DNA from 2 places in the Streptomyces sp. NPDC048504 genome. Region 1 is predicted to be linked to the other one. Evidence: riboswitches for the same ligand, from Rfam matches in the RefSeq annotation. Region 1 holds a riboswitch; the other holds the start of a gene.

The links. A riboswitch is a leader RNA that binds a small molecule or an ion and turns the genes downstream of it on or off. The one in region 1 is predicted to bind S-adenosylmethionine.
Region 2: it holds a riboswitch for S-adenosylmethionine, as region 1 does, so the genes downstream of both, thrC (threonine synthase) here and ACGFY9_RS09695 (aminotransferase class V-fold PLP-dependent enzyme) in region 1, are expected to answer to the same signal.

What each region holds. Positions count from the first base shown of each region.
Region 1 covers NZ_JBICXA010000003.1:423,485-434,028, reverse strand. The annotation lists gene ACGFY9_RS09730 (Ig-like domain-containing protein) at 1-439, shown strand, start outside; gene ACGFY9_RS09725 (hypothetical protein) at 541-942, opposite strand; gene ACGFY9_RS09720 (heme-copper oxidase subunit III) at 1,100-1,720, shown strand; gene ACGFY9_RS09715 (c-type cytochrome) at 1,801-2,610, shown strand; gene ACGFY9_RS09710 (ubiquinol-cytochrome c reductase iron-sulfur subunit) at 2,607-3,662, shown strand; gene ACGFY9_RS09705 (cytochrome bc complex cytochrome b subunit) at 3,659-5,296, shown strand; gene trpD (anthranilate phosphoribosyltransferase) at 5,431-6,495, shown strand; SAM riboswitch class IV at 6,572-6,688, shown strand; gene ACGFY9_RS09695 (aminotransferase class V-fold PLP-dependent enzyme) at 6,854-8,215, shown strand; gene ACGFY9_RS09690 (hypothetical protein) at 8,226-8,912, shown strand; gene ACGFY9_RS09685 (Lrp/AsnC family transcriptional regulator) at 8,909-9,190, opposite strand; gene ACGFY9_RS09680 (rhomboid family intramembrane serine protease) at 9,187-9,921, opposite strand; gene ACGFY9_RS09675 (hypothetical protein) at 10,083-10,322, shown strand; gene ACGFY9_RS09670 (NYN domain-containing protein) at 10,360-10,544, shown strand, end outside.
Region 2 covers NZ_JBICXA010000002.1:478,777-489,320, forward strand. The annotation lists gene ACGFY9_RS06455 (DUF397 domain-containing protein) at 1-158, shown strand, start outside; gene ACGFY9_RS06460 (helix-turn-helix domain-containing protein) at 227-460, shown strand; gene ACGFY9_RS06465 (hypothetical protein) at 554-1,120, shown strand; gene ACGFY9_RS06470 (hypothetical protein) at 1,152-1,538, shown strand; gene ACGFY9_RS06475 (metallophosphoesterase family protein) at 1,535-2,434, opposite strand; gene ACGFY9_RS06480 (NADH:flavin oxidoreductase) at 2,616-3,746, opposite strand; gene groL (chaperonin GroEL) at 3,965-5,593, opposite strand; gene ACGFY9_RS06490 (cold-shock protein) at 5,953-6,159, opposite strand; gene ACGFY9_RS06495 (MoaD/ThiS family protein) at 6,591-6,866, opposite strand; gene thrC (threonine synthase) at 6,960-8,255, opposite strand; SAM riboswitch class I at 8,271-8,417, opposite strand; gene ACGFY9_RS06505 (glucosyl-3-phosphoglycerate synthase) at 8,608-9,552, shown strand; gene ACGFY9_RS06510 (trehalose-6-phosphate synthase) at 9,658-10,544, shown strand, end outside.

The DNA.
Region 1 (10,544 bases):
CTTCGAGACCCGGAACGGCGTCAAGGTCGTACTGGGCAAGGAGTACTTCGTACGGATGCGCGGAACCACCGTCGGCATCTCCGAGGGCTCCTCGGACTCGTACGACCTCCCCGTGTACTACGCGACCCGCGTCACCTGGAGCGGCGAGTACGTCCACGCCGCCCCCTGGTCGGTGGGCTCCCAGGGCTCCGAGAACGTCAGCCACGGCTGCACCGGCATGAGCACCAGCAACGCCGAGTGGTTCTTCGACACCGTCCACGAGGGCGACGTCGTCAAGGTCGTCAACTCGAACGGCGACGAGATGGAACCCTTCGGCAACGGCTACGGCGACTGGAACCTCGGCTGGAAGAACTGGCGAGGCGGCAGCGCACTGGTAGGCGGAACGCCCGATGGACCGAGGCCGGAAGACGCGGCACGTTTGCGCCCCGAGTCAGTGTGACGTCCCTGGGGGCGCGGGGCTGTGACATTTGCGGCTCCGCCGCGCGGGCGCGACCAGCCACAGCCGGCCCGCAGTCGCCACACATCTCGCGCCCCACCCCACTAGGCGCTCAAGGCCCGCTTCTCACGCAGCAGAGAGGCAAGAGAGGCCGCGAACTCAACGGGATCCACCGGAAGGGTCACCGCGGCCTCCGCACGGCTCCACGTGGCGAGCCACGCATCCTGAGGCCGTCCGATGAGCACAAGCACCGGCGGGCAGTTGAAGATCTCGTCCTTCACCTGGCGGCACAGCCCCATGCCCCCCATCGGCACGGACTCCCCGTCGAACACACAGACATCGATCCCGCCCCGGTCCAGTTCCTTCAGAACCGCCGCAGGCGTGGCGCACTCAAGGAACTCGACCAACGGCACGTCGGACGCCGGCCGCTTGCCGGAGGCCAACCGCACCTGCTCGCGGGTGTTGGAGTCATCGCTGTAGACCAGCACCGTGGCGGTCGCCTGCATTCTTCCTCCCAAGGTCCGTTGCGCGGATGCTACTCCCTTGAACACCCCGTCAACACCTGTTGGAACACCCCTGCGATGGGCCATACGGGCAGTACACACGCTGCGGACACTCCGAACGGCACCCCCCGGAGTGAGGGCGGGATAAGCGACCGACATAATGTCGGTCGTGGCGACAGCAACGACAGTAGAAACCGGGCACGCGCACCCGTCGGTCAACCGGCCGAACCTCACCAGCGTCGGAACCATCATCTGGCTGAGTTCCGAGCTGATGTTCTTCGCGGCCCTCTTCGCGATGTACTTCACCCTGCGATCGGTGACCGGTCCGGATCACTGGAAGGAGATGGCGAGCCATCTAAACCTTCCGTTCTCCGCGACCAACACCACGATCCTGGTGCTCTCCTCCCTCACCTGCCAGCTCGGCGTCTTCGCCGCCGAGCGCGGGGACGTGAAGAAGCTCCGGGGCTGGTTCATCATCACGTTCGTGATGGGTGCGATCTTCATCGGCGGTCAGATCTTCGAGTACACGGAGCTGGTGAAGAAGGACGGCCTGTCGCTGTCCTCCGACCCGTACGGCTCGGTGTTCTATCTGACCACCGGGTTCCACGGCATGCACGTGACGGGCGGCCTCATCGCCTTCCTGTTCGTCCTCGGACGTACCTACGCGGCGAAGAGGTTCACTCACGAACAGGCGACCGCGGCCATCGTCGTGTCCTACTACTGGCACTTCGTCGATGTCGTCTGGATCGGCCTCTTCGCCACGATCTACTTGATCAAGTAGTCGGGCCCGATCCCGCGCGCAGCCAAGAAGCGCACATTCCAGAAGCATCGACGCAGAAGATCCTGACACCGGGGTAATCCGTGAAAAAGCTCTCCACACGACGACGCCATCCGCTGGCGGCGGTCGTCGTACTACTCCTCGCGCTGGCGGTATCCGGGGGGGTGTTCAGCTTCCTCGCCCCCGCGGGCAAGGCGCAGGCCGACGAGTCCGCTCAGTCCCTCGCCATCGACGAGGGCAAGAAGCTGTTCGCCGTCGGCTGTGCAAGCTGCCACGGCACCGGCGGTCAGGGCAGTTCCGACGGTCCGAGCCTGGTGGGTGTCGGCGCCGCGGCGGTCGACTTCCAGGTCGGCACCGGCCGTATGCCGGCGCAGCAGCCGGGTGCTCAGATCCCGGCCAAGAAGGTCATCTACTCCCAGGCCGAGATCGACCAGCTCGCGGCGTACATCGCCTCGCTGGGCGCCGGCCCGGCCATCCCGACGAAGAACGAGTACGGGCCGGAGGGTTCGGACATCGCCAAGGGCGGCGAGCTGTTCCGCACCAACTGCGCCCAGTGCCACAACTTCACCGGCAAGGGCGGCGCGCTGACGCACGGCAAGTTCGCGCCGAGCCTCGAAGGCGTTGCCCCGAAGCACATCTACGAGGCCATGCAGACCGGCCCGCAGAACATGCCTTCCTTCCCCGACACCACGCTGTCGTCGAAGAACAAGAAGGACATCATCGCGTACCTCGACGCGGTCAACGGCGACAACACCGAGAGCCCCGGCGGGCTTGAGCTGGGTGGTCTCGGTCCGGTCAGTGAGGGTCTCTTCGCCTGGATCTTCGGTCTGGGCGCGCTGATCGCGGTAGCCGTCTGGGTCGCCGCTCGGACCGCAAAGGCCAAGAAGTCATGAGTAGCCAAGACATTCCAGAAGAGAACCTGCCCGCTGAGCAGGACGCGCACGGCGCGGTGTCGGTCGCGGACGAGCAGGACCCGTTCGCCGACCCGGGACTGCCGCCGCACGAGCACCGTGTCCAGGACATCGACGAGCGGGCCGCCAAGCGGTCCGAGCGCGTCGTCGCCTTCCTGTTCACGCTGTCGATGCTCCTCACGGTCGGCTTCATCGCCTCGTACGTGGCGATCCCGCACGACAAGGCGATCTTCGTCTTCCCGATCGGTCACATCAACGCGCTCAACTTCGCGCTGGGTCTGACCCTCGGCGGAGCGCTCTTCACCATCGGCGCGGGCGCGGTCCACTGGGCCCGCACCCTGATGTCCGACGTGGAGATCGCCGACGAGCGGCACGCGATCGAGGCGCCCCCCGAGGTCAAGGCCAAGGTCATGGCCGACTTCAAGGACGGTGCCAAGGAGTCGGCGCTCGGCCGTCGCAAGCTGATCCGCAACACGATGTTCGGCGCGCTGGCCCTGTTCCCGCTCTCCGGCGTCATGCTGCTGCGCGACCTCGGCCCGCTGCCGGGGACGAAGCTCCGCCACACCCTGTGGTCCAAGGGCAAGCTGCTCGTCAACATGAACACGAACCTGCCGCTGCGTCCCTCGGACGTGGCCGTCGGCTCGCTCACCTTCGCCAAGCCCGAGGGCCTGGAGGAGACCGACGAGGAGTTCCAGACCGAGATCGCCAAGTCCGCGCTGATGATCGTCCGGCTCCAGCCGGACAACATCAAGGACAAGCGCGAGCTGGAGTGGGCGCACGAGGGCATCGTGGCCTTCTCGAAGATCTGCACCCACGTGGGCTGCCCGATCTCCCTGTACGAGCAGCAGACGCACCACGTGCTGTGCCCGTGCCACCAGTCCACCTTCGACCTCTCCGACGGTGCCCGAGTGATCTTCGGCCCGGCCGGTCACGCCCTGCCGCAGCTGCGCATCGGCGTGAGCGACGAGGGCTACCTCCAGGCGCTCGGCGACTTCGAGGAGCCCGTCGGTCCTGCATTCTGGGAGCGCGGATGAGCACTACGACCAACTCCGACTCGCGTTCGCGCGAGAAGGCACCGGCCGGCGAGAAGATCGCCGACTGGGCCGACGGACGGCTCGGGATCTACTCCCTCGCCAAGTCCAACATGCGCAAGATCTTCCCCGACCACTGGTCGTTCATGCTGGGTGAGGTCTGCCTCTACAGCTTCATCATCATCATCCTCACGGGTGTGTATCTGACGCTGTTCTTCCACCCGTCGATGAACGAGGTGACGTACCACGGCAGCTATGTCCCGCTCCAGGGGCAGCTGATGTCGGAGGCGTTCAACTCGACGATGCACATCTCCTTCGATGTGCGCGGTGGTCTGCTGATCCGTCAGATCCACCACTGGGCGGCGCTGATCTTCCTCGCCGCCATGTTCGTGCACATGATGCGCGTGTTCTTCACGGGCGCGTTCCGCAAGCCGCGTGAGGTCAACTGGCTGTTCGGCTTCCTGCTGTTCGTCCTGGGCATGTTCACCGGCTTCACCGGTTACTCGCTCCCGGACGACCTGCTCTCCGGCACCGGTGTCCGCTTCATGGAGGGCGCGGTCCTGTCCGTGCCGATCGTCGGCACGTACCTGTCGTTCTTCCTCTTCGGCGGCGAGTTCCCGGGCGGCGACTTCGTCGCGCGGTTCTACTCGATCCACATCCTGCTGCTGCCGGGCATCATGCTCGGCCTGGTGGTCGGCCACCTGATCCTGGTCTTCTACCACAAGCACACGCAGTTCGCGGGTCCCGGAAAGACGAACAACAACGTCGTCGGCATGCCGCTGCTGCCGGTCTACATGGCCAAGGCCGGCGGCTTCTTCTTCCTGGTCTTCGGTGTCATCGCGGCCGTCGCGGCGATCGCGTCGATCAACCCGATCTGGGCCATGGGTCCGTACCGTCCGGACATGGTGTCCACGGGCGCCCAGCCCGACTGGTACATGGGCTTCTCCGAGGGCCTGATCCGTGTCATGCCGGGCTGGGAGATCAACGTCTGGGGTCACACGCTCGTCCTGGGCGTGTTCATCCCGCTGGTCATCTTCCCGCTGGTCCTGGTCGCGATCGCGGTCTACCCGTTCATCGAGTCCTGGGTCACCGGCGACAAGCGCGAGCACCACATCCTGGACCGCCCGCGCAACGTCCCGACCCGTACGGCCTTCGGTGCCGCGTGGATCTCGTGGTACTTCGTTCTGCTCATCGGTGGCGGCAACGACATCTGGGCCACGCACTTCCACCTGTCGATCAACTCGATCACCTGGTTCGTGCGCGTCGGCTTCTTCGTGGTGCCGGTGCTGGTCTTCATCGCCACCAAGCGGGTCTGCCTCGGTCTCCAGCGCCGCGACCGGGACAAGGTGCTGCACGGCCGCGAGTCGGGCATCATCAAGCGCCTGCCGCACGGTGAGTTCGTCGAGATCCACGAGCCGCTCAGCCAGGACGCGCTGCACACGCTCACCGCGCACGAGCAGTACGAGCCGGCCGCGATCGGTGCGACGGTCGACGAGAACGGCGTCGAGCGCAAGGTGAAGGGCTCCCAGAAGCTGCGCGCCAAGCTGAGCGAGGCGTACTACGGCGAGGAGTCCCAGATCCCCAAGCCCACCGTCGAGGAGTACAAGGAGATCACGAGCGGCCACGGCCACCACTGATCGCTGAGGCGTCGCCACGCCACAGTCGAAGGGCCCCGTCCGAACACCGGACGGGGCCCTTCGCCGTGCCCCGCGCTGGATAGGGTGGGGGACGTCTTGTGAAGCAGGTTTCTACGACACTCAGGAGCGGCCGTATGAGCGCTGTGACCCCCGCTGGAGGCGACACCGCGGCGGCCCGTTCCTGGCCCGACGTACTGAGCGCGCTGCTGGCCGGACAGGACCTGAGCACCGCCGACACCGCGTGGGCGATGGACCGCATCATGAGCGGCGAGGCGGCGGACGCCCAGATCGCCGGCTTCCTGGTGGCGCTGCGGGCCAAGGGCGAGACCGTCGAGGAGATCAACGGCCTCGTCGAGACGATGTACGCCCACGCGAAGCCGCTGGACATCCCGGGGCCGGCCGTCGACATCGTCGGCACCGGCGGCGACCGGGCCAAGACGGTCAACATCTCGACGATGTCCGCCATCGTGATCGCGGGAGCCGGCGCGAAGGTCGTCAAGCACGGCAACCGGGCCTCGTCCTCGGCGAGCGGTTCCTCCGATGTGCTGGAGCGGCTCGGCATCAACCTGGAGCTGTCGCCCGAGCGGGTCGCGCAGGTGGTGGAGGAGGCCGGGATCACGTTCTGCTTCGCGGCCAAGTTCCACCCCACGATGCGGTTCGCGGGCGCGGTCCGGCGGGACCTGGGGGTGCCGACCGCGTTCAACCTGCTCGGCCCGCTCACCAACCCGGCGAAGGTCACCTCGTCGGCGGTCGGCTGCTTCGACACCCGCATGGCCGGGCTCATCGCGGGCGTGCTGGCCGAACGCGGCTCCTCCGCGCTGGTGTTCCGCGGCGACGACGGCCTCGACGAGCTGACGACCACGGCCACCTCCCGGGTGTGGATCGTCCGCGACGGCAAGGTCACCGAGGAGGCCTTCGACCCGCGGGACGTCGGCCTCGACTTGGTCCCCGTGGAAGCCCTGCGCGGCGCCGACCCCGAGTACAACGCCGGCGTCGCCCGCCGTCTCCTGGACGGCGAGACGGGCCCGGTACGGGACGCCGTACTCCTGAACTCGGCTGCTGCCCTGGTGGCTCTGGAGGCCGGGGACGGGCCGCTGGTGGACCGGATCAGGGCCGGGATGGAGAAGGCCCGGGAGTCGATCGACTCGGGGGCGGCCAAGCGCACGCTGGAGCGCTGGGCGGCGGCCAGCAACGCATAGCGGTACGGCGGTCGTCGTCCCGCGATCCGGACACGGGTTGCGGGACGACGATCACCTCGCGTAAATTTTCCGACCAGGTCATGAGTGACAGTCATGAGGCCCCGGCCGACTGTCCGGCAACCCTCCGTCCGTGGCGGGGTGCCCCGGGTGAAGACCAGGCCGTAGGCAGCGAGGTCTGCGGCAAGCGCGGGCCCCTCGAAAGACACCAGGGGTCCTGGTCATCGAGGGAGCTCTCTGTGAGCCAGCGAATGCGATAGGGCGCGAAGCCCCCACTCCGCACATCCCCTTTCACCCTTTCCTGCGCCGGAGCCATGTCCGCTCGCGCAGTGAATTCGCCTGCCTCTCACGGGAGTTCGCCATGTCTGTCGCCACCGTTGCCGCCGCTACGACCATTTGCGCCCCGCTGCCCGTTCTCGGCCGGGATGTCACCGTCCCGCTCGTCACGGGCGGCGAAGTCACCTACGCGGCGCTCGACTACGCGGCCAGCGCCCCCGCCCTCCAGCGCGTCTGGGACGACGTGGCGGCCTACGCCCCGTACTACGGCAGCGTGCACCGAGGCGCCGGCTACCTCTCGCAGCTCTCCACCGACCTGTTCGAGAACGCCCGCAGGACGGTCGAGGAGTTCCTGGACTGCCGCCCCGACGACCAGCTGATCTTCACCCGCTCGACGACGGACTCCCTGAACCTCCTCGCCGCCGCCCTCCCCGCCGACTGCCAGGTCTTCGTCTTCGAGACCGAGCACCACGCGTCCCTGCTCCCCTGGAAGGACGCCCGGGTCACCTACCTCGACGCCCCGCGCACCCCGGGCCAGGCCGTCGAGACCCTGGAGCGGGCCCTTGCCGACCGTGACCCCCAGGGCCCGGCCCTGGTCTGCGTCACCGGCGCCTCGAACGTCACCGGCGAGCTGTGGCCGGTACGGGAGCTGGCGGCCACAGCGCACGCCCACGGCGCCCGTATCGTCCTGGACGCCGCCCAACTCGCCCCGCACCACCCGGTGTCCGTCCAGGACCTCGACGTCGACTGGATCGCCTTCTCCGGCCACAAGCTCTACGCCCCCTTCGGCTCGGGCGTCCTGGCCGGCCGCGCCGACTGGCTCCAGGCGGCCGACCCCTACCTCGCGGGCGGCGGCGCCAGCCGCAAGGTCACCCGGCGCGAGGACGGGGGAGTGGACGTGGAGTGGCACGACAGCGCGGCCCGCCACGAGGCCGGCTCCCCGAACGTCATCGGCGCCTACTCCATCGCGTCGGCCTGCAAGGCCCTGACCGAGGCGGGTTTCGACACCCTGGTCGCCCGCGAGCAGCGCCTGATCGAGAAGGTCCGGGCGGGCCTGGCCGAGGTCCCGGAGGTCAAGGTGCTGTCGTTGTTCGGCGACGACGCCCCGCGCGTAGGCGTCATCTCCTTCGTGGTCGACGGCTGGAACAGCTCCCACTTCGCCGCCGCCCTCTCCGCCGAGTACGGCATCGGCGTCCGCGACGGCCTCTTCTGCGCCCACCCCCTGGTCCGCACCCTGCTGGGCAGCGACCCCCAGACCCAGGGCGAGTGCGGCGCCCCCGAGGCGGCCCCGGGCGAGAAGTCCCTCAACGCGATCCGCGTGAGCTTCGGCGCGGGCACTCCGGACGAGCACGTCGAGCGTTTCGTGACGGCCGTACGGGAGCTCGTGACCGACGGCGCGAAGTGGAACTACCGTACGCAGGACGGCCGTTGCGTGCCTGCCGTGTGACCATCCAGGGGTGGGCACTCCGACGGGACTGGGCGAGCCGCTGATCGAGGCGGTCGTACGACGGCTGCCGCGGCTGCTTGGCGGCAGACCGGTCCAGCTGTACGAGGAGGGGCTCGTACGCGGTGCGCGGGTCCGGCGCTGGGCGGACGTGACGCACTGGCGCTCCACCGTCGACGTGATCGTCACCAGCGACGAGCAGGGAGACAGGGCCTGGTACACCCTGGCCCACCGGCATCTGCTGCGGTTCGGCGACGGGACGGAACAGGGGTTCCTGCTCGACGAGCGGCGGACCGAGCTGGGGCCGATGGTCGCCGAGCCCTTCGAGAACCTCCGGATCCGGACCGCCGCCGAGCACATCCGCAAGCGGGTTGCCGAGGCCCAGGCACCCACGCTGCTCGACCGGATCGAGACGGGCCGTCAGGTCACCTTCGGCCCGCTCACGGCGGACGCGCACGGGCTGTTCCTGCCGGGCGGGCTGGTGGCCTACCGCTGGGCCGAGATGCGGGAGCCGTATCCCGCCGTCGACCTGCCGGACTTTCCCGTGCCGGCGTCCTGGTGGCTGCGGCCCCGGGGCGTCCGGCTCGTCCTGCTGGGCAAGGACGGACACGGCGACCCGCACCGCACCGAGCTGCCGGCCTGGGAGGTCGTGAACTGGGGCGCGCTGGTCGCCCTGTGGAGGCGGCTGGGCGCGCGCTAGGAGTCCAGCCCGATGGCGAACGCGGCTTCAAGGTCATGCTGCGAGTACGTCCGGAACGCCACGTGCGTATCCGTCCCCTCGACCCCGGGGATCTTGCTGATCCGCCCGGGGATCACCTCGGCCAGGTCCTCGTGCTGCCGCACCCGGACCATCGCGATCAGGTCGTACGTCCCGGTGACGGAGAAGACCTCGCTCACGGATTCGAGCGCGGCGATCGACTCGGCGATCTCGGGAATCCGGTCCACGCTGGTCTTGATGAGGACGATCGCGGTGATCACGGCTGGTTCTCTCCCTCGGGGACCGTTACTGGGGCGGCCCCAACTCTAGTGGTACGACCGAATCTCACCCACGCGTAACCGAAGCCCAGCGTGAAGCCCACCAGGTGGGCGAGGTACGCCACCCCGGGCCCCTGCGCGGCCTGGCCCGCCGCGAGCCACTGCAGGGCCGCCCAGAACGGCAGGACGACCCAGGCCGGGAAACGCAGCGGCAGGAAGAAGAGGAAGGGGAGGAGACTCGTCACGCGGGCCCGGGGGAACAAGTACAGAAACGCCCCGAGGACCGCCGAGATCGCCCCGGAAGCGCCGACGAGGGACTGCTCGGAGTCGGCGTTGGCCACCGCGTAGCCCAGCAGCGCCAGGTAGCCGCCGACCAGGTAGAACAGGGTGAACTCGACACGGCCCAGCCGTTCCTCGGTCATCGCTCCGAAGACGTAGAGGAAGAGCATGTTGCCGAGGAGATGGATCCAGCTGCCGTGGATGAAGAGGGCCGTGACGGGGGTCAGGGCCTCTCGGGCGGGGTGGTCGAACAGTTCGGCCGGAACCACCCCCCAGCGGCGGAAGTACGCCCGCTGCGCGGCGAGCAGCGCGTCCCCGGTGCCGTAGGACGGGACGAAACCCGAGGCCGGGCCGAGGGCGAAGATCAGGCAGCACAGGCCGATCAGGACGTATGTCATGGGCGCCGAGGTGCCGCGGAACGTCCTGACGAGGGCCGGGCCCCAGTTGCTGATCACGGTTACAGAGCATGACGTAACGGGGCGTAGCGGAACAGCGTGCCTCGCCGCTGTGGACGGCCGAGCGGCGAGTACCCGCCAGGCCGTAGGGTTACGAGCCACACTCGCCGGGGAAACCGGCGATCACGGAAACTGGAACAAGAAGGAAGCGGACAGCCACGATGACGGTTCCCCTGCCGACCGGCTCCACGCGGTGGCGCTGCACCCTCTGCGGCAACCTCACGCGCTTCGACGTGACGCGCTCGTCGAAGGTCGTGGAGTACCTCCACCTGGACCTGGCGGGTGAGCCGAAGGTGGAGGAGCGCGAGGTGGTCAGTGAGACCATCGAGTCGGTGCGCTGCCGCTGGTGCAATGCCGTGGATCAGGTGGAACTCGTGGACAGGCCGGGCGCCGGCTCCTGAGAGGGAGCGGCCCCGCACACATATAGGGGTGTGAGGGATGGTGGAGAACTCAGGCGGGGGGCCGGGCGACGGCGCCGCCGAGATGCTCGACCGTCCGCTGCCCGACGGCGTGCGGAGAAGAGTCGTACAGATCGTCTCTGACGGCTTCGGCGGCCTCACCGTCTCCGAACTGCCCGCGCAGCTACGACAGTACGCCCGCTTCGCCCCCAACCGGCGCGCCAA
Region 2 (10,544 bases), on a different contig from region 1:
CCAGCTACAGCGGCGGCAGCGGCGGCGACTGCCTGGAGGTCGCCGACGGTCACCCCGCCCTCGTCCCCGTCCGGGACTCCAAGAACCCCCTCGGCCCGAAACTCACCTTCCGGGCCGGTACCTGGTCCACATTCATCGACGACCTCAAACACGCCTGACCCCGGCTGCGTACCTCCGGAGGCGGCACGCGGAGGTCGCTGCCGAGCGCGCGGAGATCCGGCTGGCCATGGCTTTCGCCAAGGCCGTGTACGACCGCCGGGTGGAACTGGGGCTGACACAGACGCAGCTCGCGGAGCGGTCCGGGCTGACTCAGGCGAAGATCTCCCGCGTCGAGGGCGCCGACACCGTACCGACCCTCCCCTTGCCGCGCCGCCTGACCCTGGCCTTGAACGCCTCACTGAACATCACGCTCGACGACGACCACGAGGAAGTCACGTTCACCGCCCACCCGGCAGCTTGAGGGACGACAGGAGGGCGCCCCCTTCCACGGCGCCGCCCCTCCCACTCCCCCAACGCACGGACCACGCCGAACCCGACTATCGTCGACAGAACCATGAACCACGCCCAGCAAACCGCCCTGGGCCGTGCCCTCCGCCTCCTCGGCGAGCACGGCGAGGCCCTGACGTCCGACACCCCCGACGGCAAGCTCCACGAGGTCAAGGCGGACCTCAAGCGCGCCCTCGACCTGCTGGACGACAGCGTCAGCGGCGCCGCGCCCACCACCCGCTGCCCGGAACACCCGAACGGCCCGGTCGACGAGAGCGCCCCCGACCTCTGTCTGCTCTGCGAGACCCGCCGCCGCTCGGCCCGCCGCTCCGAGTTCAACGGCCCCGCCGCGCCCCGGCCCACCGACACCACCCCGTCCCGCTACGGTGTCCGCGAGGACCGCCCGCAGGCCCAGCAGCGCTGGCTCCCCGAACTGTGGAACGGCCAGGCCTGGCAGCTCTGCGGCACCCCGCGCCGCGACCGCCACGAGGCCGAGCTGTACATCAACGCCGCGCGCCGCGGCTCCCGCCCGGCGATGGCGTACCGCCTCGTGCACGAGTTCACGGACTACGAGGTGCTGCGGGTCTGGGGCACACCGGTGCACGTGGACATCGAGCCCCTGGGGAACCTCTGACGTGGGCCCTTTGGCATGGAGTGCCGATGTGGTGACCGGGCTCAAGTGGTGGCAGCGGGTGGTGCTGGTCGTGTGCCTGTGCGCGCTCGCGCTGCCGTTGTGGTTCGCCGCGAGGAACGTCCACCGGTTCGTCGACGGCCACCGGACGATCACGGAGGGGTACGTCCACTGCGACATGGAGGACGACCGATGCACGGGCACCTGGCGGCTGCCCGGCGGACAGCGAGGACGTGGGCAGATAGCGGGGTTGGGCTTCGAGTACGACGAAGAACAGGTGACGGGCATACGGCTCTACGCCGGCCGGGACTGGGCCGTGACCGACCGCTCGGACCTGGCCTTCCGCGCCGCCTCCGAGGTCATCGGCGCCGCGATCGGCGCGGCGCTGACCGTCTCGGTCGCCTGGTTCAAGTCCCGCTAGCCGTCCGGCTGTTCCCGTTCCCCTTCCCGTTCGATGACCAACCGGGTCTGCTCCGCGTCCAGTTGGTACACCGTCTCGTGTGCCCGTGGGTCCCGTGCGTGGAAGGTGTGGAACAACGGCCCTGTCCCACCGCCCAGTTCGACCCGTGAGGCCGAGGCACCGCGCACCGCCCGCTCCGTGCCGGGCGCGGTCGTCAGGTCGATCCGGTTGACGACACCCGGCGTGACCCACACCGGCGTCGCCTCCAGGAAGCTGAAGAGCTGGAGGTGGAAGTGCCCGGTGAGGACGACCCGCACGTCACTCCCCCGGATCGCGTCCGCCAGCTCCCCGGGGTTCCGCAGCCCGAAGGCCTGTTGGGTCGGCACGTCGAGGGCGATCGGCGGATGATGGAAGGCGAGGACGGTCCCGTTCCCGAACGGCGTGCTCAACTCCTCCTTCAACCAGTCCAGTTGGGCCCCGCTCAGCCGCCCGTACACCTTCCCCGGCACCAGCGAGTCGAGCGTGATGAACCGGTACCCGCCCACGTCACTCACGGCCGCGCACGCGAACTCCACGGGAAACACGGCGGACACGACCCGGTCCGTGCCGTCGGCGGCCAGGTGCCCGCTCCCCAGCACCTTCCCGAACGCCTCGCGTTCGTCATGGTTCCCGGTCGTGTAGAAGACCGGCACCCCACCCATCACCCGAGCGAACCCACCCACCAACTCCCGCACAGCCGCATACGCCTCCACCGCCCCGTCGTTGGCGAGGTCCCCGGTGACGACGATCGCGTCCACCCCGCGCTGATGCCGCAACTCGGCGAGCATCAGCCGCAGCGAGTCGGTCGCGTTGACGCCATGGCGGTTGGGGGCGTCGGTGCGCTCCAGGTGGGTGTCGGACAGGTGCAGGATCCTCATGCCGGGGAACGCTAGCCCGAGTTGGGGGGCAGCGGACAGGGGGCAAGGCTTGAAACACGGGCCCGCATTACTCAGCCCGTCCGGCGTTTGAGGACGAGGCCCCTTCAGGGCCGATGGGGGTCTGGGGGCGCAGCCCCCAGGGACGCGCACCCCCACCACGCCGCACCCACAACTCAGCAGCTCAGCTAAGCGACTTCAGCGCCGCCGCGTCATACGGCGCCAGCTCCTCAACCCGCCCTGCAAGGACCTTCGCAGCCCACTCGGGGTCCTGAAGCAGCGCCCGCCCCACCGCCACCATGTCGAACTCGTCCCGCTCCAGGCTGTCGAGGAGATCGTCGATGCCCTTGACCGGCGCCCCCTCACCCCGGAACCCCTTGAGGAAGTCCCCGTCGAGGCCGACCGATCCCACCGTGATGGTCTGCTTCCCGGTGAGCTTCTTGGTCCAGCCCGCGAGGTTGAGATCGGAACCGGTCTCCTCGAACTCAGGGAGCCAGTACCGACGGGTGGACGCGTGGAAGACATCCACACCGGCCGCCGCGAGCGGAGTCAGGATCGCGTCCAGCTCCTCCGGCGTCTCCGCCAGACGGGCCCGGTAGACGTCCTGCTTCCACTGCGAGTAACGGAAGATGATCGGGAACTCCGGGGACACGGTCTCCCGGACCGCCGCCACGATCTCCGCCGCGAACTTCGTACGGGCGACCGCGTCACCACCGTAGGCGTCCGTACGACGGTTCGTGCCCGCCCACAGGAACTGGTCGAGGAGATACCCGTGCGCCCCGTGCAGCTCGACCCCGTCGAACCCGGTCCGCTCCGCCGCGGCCGCCGCCTCGGCGAACGCGCCGATGACGTCGTCCAGGTCCCGCTGCGTCATCGCCGTACCGGTGACCTCGTCGCTGCCGATCCGCAGCCCGGACGGGCCGACGGCGGGCGCGTCCGCGTACGGCGGCTGGCCCTGCTCGCGGACCATGCCGATGTGCCACAGCTGCGGCACGATCGTGCCGCCCGCCGCGTGCACGCCCTCGGCGACCTTCGCCCAGCCCGCGAGCTGCTCCGCGCCGTGGAAACGCGGGACGTCGTCGCTCTGGCCGGCCGAGTCGTGACCGACGTAGGTGCCCTCGGTGACGATGAGACCGACACCTGCGGCGGCCCGGCGCGCGTAGTACGACACCACGTCCTCACCGGGGATGCCGCCCGGCGAGAACTGCCGGGTCATCGGCGCCATCACGATCCGGTTCGGGACGGTCAGGCCGTTGAGGGTGATCGGACGGGCGAGGACTTCGGCCGCGCGGGAGGCGGGGGCGGTCGTAGACACGTGTGGGGGCTCCTCAGGATTACCGGGGATCAGGCACCAGGTACCGGACGGTATGTGCGTATGCATTGATCATGCGTCAACGACAACCTCCCGGCCAAGCCCCTCATTCCGACCACCCCGCCCCTCCCCCTGTGATCCCGGACACGCCCGAGGGCGGTACCCCCTGTCGGAACAGGAAGTACCGCCCTCGGTAAGACCGTTGATCAACCAGAGGTCGATCAGAAGTCCATGTCACCGCCCGGCATGCCGCCACCGGCGCCCGCGCCGGCACCGGCCTTCTCGGGCTTGTCGGCGATGACGGCCTCGGTGGTGAGGAAGAGCGCGGCGATGGACGCGGCGTTCTGCAGGGCAGAGCGCGTGACCTTCGCCGGGTCGATGATGCCCTCGGCGATCATGTCCACGTACTCACCGGACGCGGCGTTGAGGCCGTGACCGATGGGCAGGTTGCGGACCTTCTCGACGACGACTCCGCCTTCGAGGCCACCGTTGACCGCGATCTGCTTCAGCGGGGCCTCAAGGGCCAGCTTCACGATCGCGGCACCCGTGGCCTCGTCACCTTCGAGCTCAAGCTTCTCGAAGACGTGGCCCGCCTGGATGAGCGCGACGCCACCACCGGCGACGATGCCCTCCTCGACGGCCGCCTTCGCGTTGCGAACGGCGTCCTCGATGCGGTGCTTGCGCTCCTTGAGCTCGACCTCGGTGGCCGCGCCCGCCTTGATGACAGCGACGCCGCCGGCGAGCTTGGCGAGGCGCTCCTGGAGCTTCTCGCGGTCGTAGTCCGAGTCGCTGTTCTCGATCTCGGCGCGGATCTGGTTGACGCGACCGGCAACCTGGTCCGCCGAGCCCGAGCCGTCGACGATCGTCGTCTCGTCCTTGGTGATGACGACCTTGCGGGCGCGGCCGAGGAGATCCACGGTCGCGTTCTCCAGCTTGAGGCCGACCTCCTCGGAGATGACCTCGCCGCCCGTGAGGATGGCGATGTCGCCGAGCATGGCCTTGCGACGGTCACCGAAGCCCGGAGCCTTGACGGCGACGGACTTGAAGGTGCCGCGGATCTTGTTGACGACCAGCGTGGACAGGGCCTCGCCCTCGACGTCCTCGGCGATGATCAGCAGCGGCTTGCCCGACTGCATGACCTTCTCCAGGAGCGGGAGCAGGTCCTTGACGTTGGCGATCTTCGAGTTGGCGATCAGGATGTACGGGTCGTCGAGGACGGCCTCCATACGCTCCATGTCGGTGGCGAAGTACGCCGAGATGTAGCCCTTGTCGAAGCGCATACCCTCGGTGAGCTCCAGCTCCAGACCGAAGGTCTGGGACTCCTCGACGGTGATGACGCCTTCCTTGCCGACCTTGTCCATCGCCTCGGCGATGAGCTCGCCGATCTGGGTGTCGGCGGCGGAGATGGAGGCCGTCGAAGCGATCTGCTCCTTGGTCTCCACGTCCTTGGCCTGCTCCAGCAGGGCACCGGAGACGGCCTCGACGGCCTTCTCGATACCGCGCTTGAGGGCCATCGGGTTGGCGCCCGCGGCTACGTTGCGCAGACCCTCCTTGACGAGGGCCTGGGCGAGCACGGTCGCGGTGGTCGTACCGTCACCGGCGACGTCGTCCGTCTTCTTGGCGACTTCCTTGACCAGCTCGGCGCCGATCTTCTCGTACGGGTCCTCGAGCTCGATCTCCTTGGCGATGGAAACACCATCGTTGGTGATCGTGGGGGCGCCCCACTTCTTCTCGAGGACGACGTTGCGGCCCTTGGGGCCAAGGGTGACCTTGACGGCGTCGGCGAGCTGGTTCATCCCGCGCTCGAGACCGCGCCGTGCCTCCTCGTCGAACGCGATGATCTTGGCCATGTGAAGTGGTCCTCCCGGACTGGGGTGGATTGCTCCGGACCGCGCTGGCGCCCGCGACGGACGGCCTGCCTGCCCCGTGGTTCCTTGCACCACCTGGCCTGCGGGCCTCACCGACCCGGTCCTTCGTTATCACTCTCACCTTCAGAGTGCTAACGCCAATGATTAGCACTCGGCATGGTCGAGTGCAAGCGGCTCCCAGGTTCTGGGCCTTCATCCTCGCGGGCGCGCGCGAGGGAAACACCGGGCACGCCGACGGGCCGGGCATGCCGAAGGGCCCGTACCCCAGGAGGTGACCCCCCAGGAGTACGAGCCCTTCGGTGAGGAACGAAGAACGTCGCTGCTGTTCGTCGGCGCGTGCTTCAGCTGGTCGCGAGCCGGACCATGTCCGCCTGCGGCCCCTTCTGACCCTGCGAGATCTCGAAATCGACCCGCTGACCCTCTTCCAGGGTGCGGTAGCCGTCCATCTGAATCGCGCTGTAGTGGACGAAAACATCCGCACCACCGTCGACCGCGATGAAGCCGTACCCCTTCTCCGCGTTGAACCATTTGACGGTGCCCTGAGCCATGCCTAACTCCCCTATTACTGGCCCTTGCACGGACCCGCACTTCGCGGATCCGGGTCAGACCTCACCCCCCACAGGATTGGGGGCGTGCGCCGGAACGCGTCGACCGCGGCCGAATGTATCCGTCCAACTGCCGTCTGCAACAGGTCAATCCGACGAGAATTCCGGGCAGGACCGGTCGGGAATATACGGAGAATTCGTCCGACTTCAGGGCAAGTCGGGCCCGATAAAGGGAACATAACGCGCAAAAGGTCTGCACACTTTGGCTACTTCTCATCGCACGCGGAGCGGGTACTCATATGCGTCCGGCATGCGGAGTGGAGCGGGTTCCCCAACTGTACCCCGCTCAACCCTACAGAATTGCCCCCTCCGCTTCTCTCACGGAGGGGGCAATTCGATGAACTCTTGGTAATCGGCGTTACCGAGGGTAATTATCAGCCGCCGGCGACGGCCGGAATGATCGACACCCCGGCCCCGTCCGGAGTGGCCGTCTCCAGCCCCTGCTCGAACCGCACGTCGTCGTCGTTCACGTACACGTTGACGAACCGCCGCAGCTTCCCCTGATCGTCCAGGACGCGGGCAGAGATCCCGGCGTGGTTCTTCTCCAGGTCACTGATGACCTCGGCGAGGGTGGCACCTTCGGCGGTGACTTCGGCCTGCCCGCCGGTGTACGTGCGCAGGATGGTGGGGATACGGACGGAAACGCTCATGCTCAAGACCTCCGGTCAGGTACGGCTTTTGTCTTTTAGGGGCGCGGGGAACTGCGCGACCAGCCCCCACGGGCCCGCAGACGAAGAACGACGCTAGGACGCAAGCCCAGCTTCCCTGAACGACTCAAGACTCGGCCGGATCGTCGCGGTGAGCCCAGTACCGGCAACCGCATCCAGCGTCTTGAGACCGTCACCCGTGTTGAGGACCACCGTCGTCAGGGTCGGATCCAGCAACCCGTTCTCGATCAGCTTCTTCGCCACACCCACGGTCACCCCACCGGCGGTCTCCGCAAAGATCCCCTCGGTCCGCGCAAGCAACTTGATCGCGTCGACAACCTGCTCGTCATTGACGTCCTCCACCGCCCCCCCGGTCCGCCGAGCGATGTCCAGCACGTAAGGACCATCCGCCGGGTTCCCAATAGCCAGCGACTTGGCGATCGTGTTCGGCTTCTGCGGCCGTACGACGTCATGCCCCGCCTTGTAGGCGACGGAAACCGGCGAACACCCTTCCGCCTGCGCCCCGAAGATCTTGTACGGCTTGTCCTCGACCAGCCCGAGCTTGATCAGCTCCTGGAGCCCCTTGTCGATCTTCGTGAGCTGCGACCCGGAGGCGATGGGAACCACGAGCTGGTCCGGAAGCTTCCACCCCAGCTGCTCGCAGATCTCGTAGGCGAGGGTCTTGGAGCCCTCCGCGTAGTACGGCCGGAGGTTGACGTTGACGAACCCCCAGCCCTCGCCCGCCGGGTCACCGATCAGCTCGGAGCAGAAGCGGTTCACGTCGTCGTAGTTGCCCTCGATGCCGACGAGTTCGCCGCCGTAGATCGCGGCCATGACGACCTTGCCCTGCTCCAGGTCGTGCGGGATGAACACGCAGGAGCGGAAGCCGGCCCGGGCGGCGGCGGCACCGACGGCGCCGGCGAGGTTGCCGGTGGAGGAGCAGGAGAGGGTGGTGAAGTTGAAGGCGCGGGCCGCTTCGATGGCCTGCGCCACGACCCGGTCCTTGAAGGAGTGCGTCGGGTTGCCGGAGTCGTCCTTGACGAACAACTTGCCCGCGTCGACGCCCAGTTCGCGGGCGAGGTTGTCGGCCTGGACGAGCTTGGTCCAGCCGGGGTTGATGTTCGGCTTGTCGGCCACGTCGGCGGGGACGGGCAGCAGGGGCGCGTACCGCCAGATGTTCGCGGGGCCCGCTTCGATGCGCTTGCGGAGCTCTTCGGTGTCGTAGGCCGAGAAGTCGTAGGCGATCTCCAGCGGGCCGAAACACTCCTCGCAGGCGAAGACCGGACCGAGCGGGACGCGGTGGCCGCACTCGCGGCAGGACAGCGCGGCGGCGGGGCCGAGATCGACGGCGTCTACGGAGTTCGTGGTGCTTGCAACAGTCTGCGCAGCCATGGAGGCGAGGCCCTTTCCTCATCTTCCTCACGACGCATTTCGCCATGAGACGGATTTGGCACCTTCCCGAGCCGGGAGCCTCGCCACATCTACGTGACAAGACCGGCTGGAGGGTTGCCGGGGCTTCAACGGGCCGTATCCCTCTGCCCCTCTGGATGAGCGGTGTTCAGTTGTGTATGCGGTTGTGTCACTTGCGTGAGCGTTGACGGCCCCCGACATGCGATGGTCATCAGCGTTGTTCAAGACTGTAACCGAAGGCCAGGACAGTTGAGTGAGCCGTCCGAACCGCGAGACGGATCACACACTCTGTGTGATCACCTCTCGCCGAGAGAACGCAGAGGAGCCGCGCAACGTGCTGAAGGAAGTCGAGCACTGGCTGAGCACCCGCTCCTGGTCCATGACCGACCGGCCGCTCCACAAGATTCTGGCCGCGAAGCACCGCACGGGCCAGTCGGTGTCCGTCGTGCTGCCCGCGCTGAACGAGGAAGCGACGGTCGGCGAGATCGTCGCGATCATCCGTCACGACCTCATGCAGCAGGTCCCGCTCGTCGACGAGATCGTCGTCGTCGACTCCGGGTCCACCGACCGCACCTCCGAGGTGGCCGCCGCGGCGGGCGCCCGGGTCGTGCACCGTGACGACATCCTGCCCCGCATACCCGCCGTGCCCGGCAAGGGCGAGGTGCTGTGGCGCTCGCTGCTGGTGACGAGCGGCGACATCGTCGCGTTCGTCGACGCGGACCTGAAGGAGTTCTCCTCGGACTTCGTCACCGGGATCGTGGGCCCGCTGCTCACCGACCCCGGGGTCGATCTCGTCAAGGCGATGTACGACCGCCCGCTCGGCGGCGCAGCCGGCCAGGGCGGACGCGTCACCGAGCTGATGGCCCGCCCGCTGCTGAACATGCACTGGCCGCAGCTGGCCGGTTTCGTGCAGCCGCTCGGCGGCGAGTACGCGGCCCGCCGCTCGCTGCTGGAGCAGCTGCCGTTCCCGGTCGGGTACGGCGTCGAGCTGGGCATGCTGGTGGACGCGCTGCACCTGGTGGGCCTCGACGCCCTCGCCCAGGTCGATGTCGGGGTGCGCAAGCACCGTCACCAGGACGGGCAGGCGCTGGGCCGGATGGCCGCGCAGATCTACCGCACGGCTCAGCTGCGGCTGGCCCGCGGTCACCTCATCCGGCCGTCCCTGACCCAGTTCGAACGGGGTCCGGACGGCTTCGAGCCGCGCACGTACTCCGTGGACACGGAGGAACGCCCGCCGATGGCCGACATCACCGAGTACCAGTCACGCAAGGTCGCATAACCGCACGGTTACAGACGCTCACGGACGGTCGTATACGGACTCTTACGGTCCGCCGACGGCCGTCCGTACGTTTGAGCGTTTCCGGCCCGGGCTAGGTTGTGCCGTATGGCTTCTACGTCGTCCCCCTCCCCCGCGTCCGGTGCCGCTCAGGTGCTCGTCGCGTCCAATCGCGGCCCGGTCTCGTACGAGGTGGGCGACGACGGTTCGCTGCGCGCCAAGCGCGGTGGCGGCGGGCTGGTGTCCGGGCTGTCGGCGATCGGCCCGGACGCGGGTGCGCTGTGGGTGTGCTCGGCGCTGTCCGACGGCGACCGCGAGGCCGTACGGCGCGGGGTCGGCGAGGACGGCGTGCGGATGCTGGACATCCCGGCGGACGTGCACGCCGACGCGTACAACGGCATCGCCAACTCCGTGCTGTGGTTCGTCCACCACATGCTGTACCAGACCCCGCTGGAGCCGGTCTTCGACGCGGAGTTCCGGCGCCAGTGGGCGTCGTACGAGGCGTACAACCGGGCGTTCGCCCAGGCGCTGGCGGAGGAGGCGGCGGAGGGTGCCGTCGCGATCGTGCAGGACTACCACCTGTGCCTGGTGCCGGGGATGCTGCGGGAGTTGCGGCCGGACCTGCGCATCGGCCACTTCTCGCACACGCCGTGGGCGCCGGTGGACTACTTCCGCATGCTGCCGGACGACATCCGCGAACAACTGCTCACAGGCATGCTCGGCGCGGACCGCCTCGGCTTCCTCACGCACCGCTGGGCGGACGCGTTCACGGCCTGCGGTACGGAGTTCACCGGCGGCCTGGGTGACACCCGGATCGGCGTGCACGGCCTCGGCGCCGACGCCGAGTTCCTGCGCGCCCGCTCGCACGAGCCGGACGTGGAGGATCGCATCGTCGCGCTGCGCGAGGAGATCGGCGCGAACCGCAGGACCATCGTCCGCGTCGACCGCACCGAACTCTCCAAGAACATCGTGCGCGGACTGCTGGCGTACCGCCA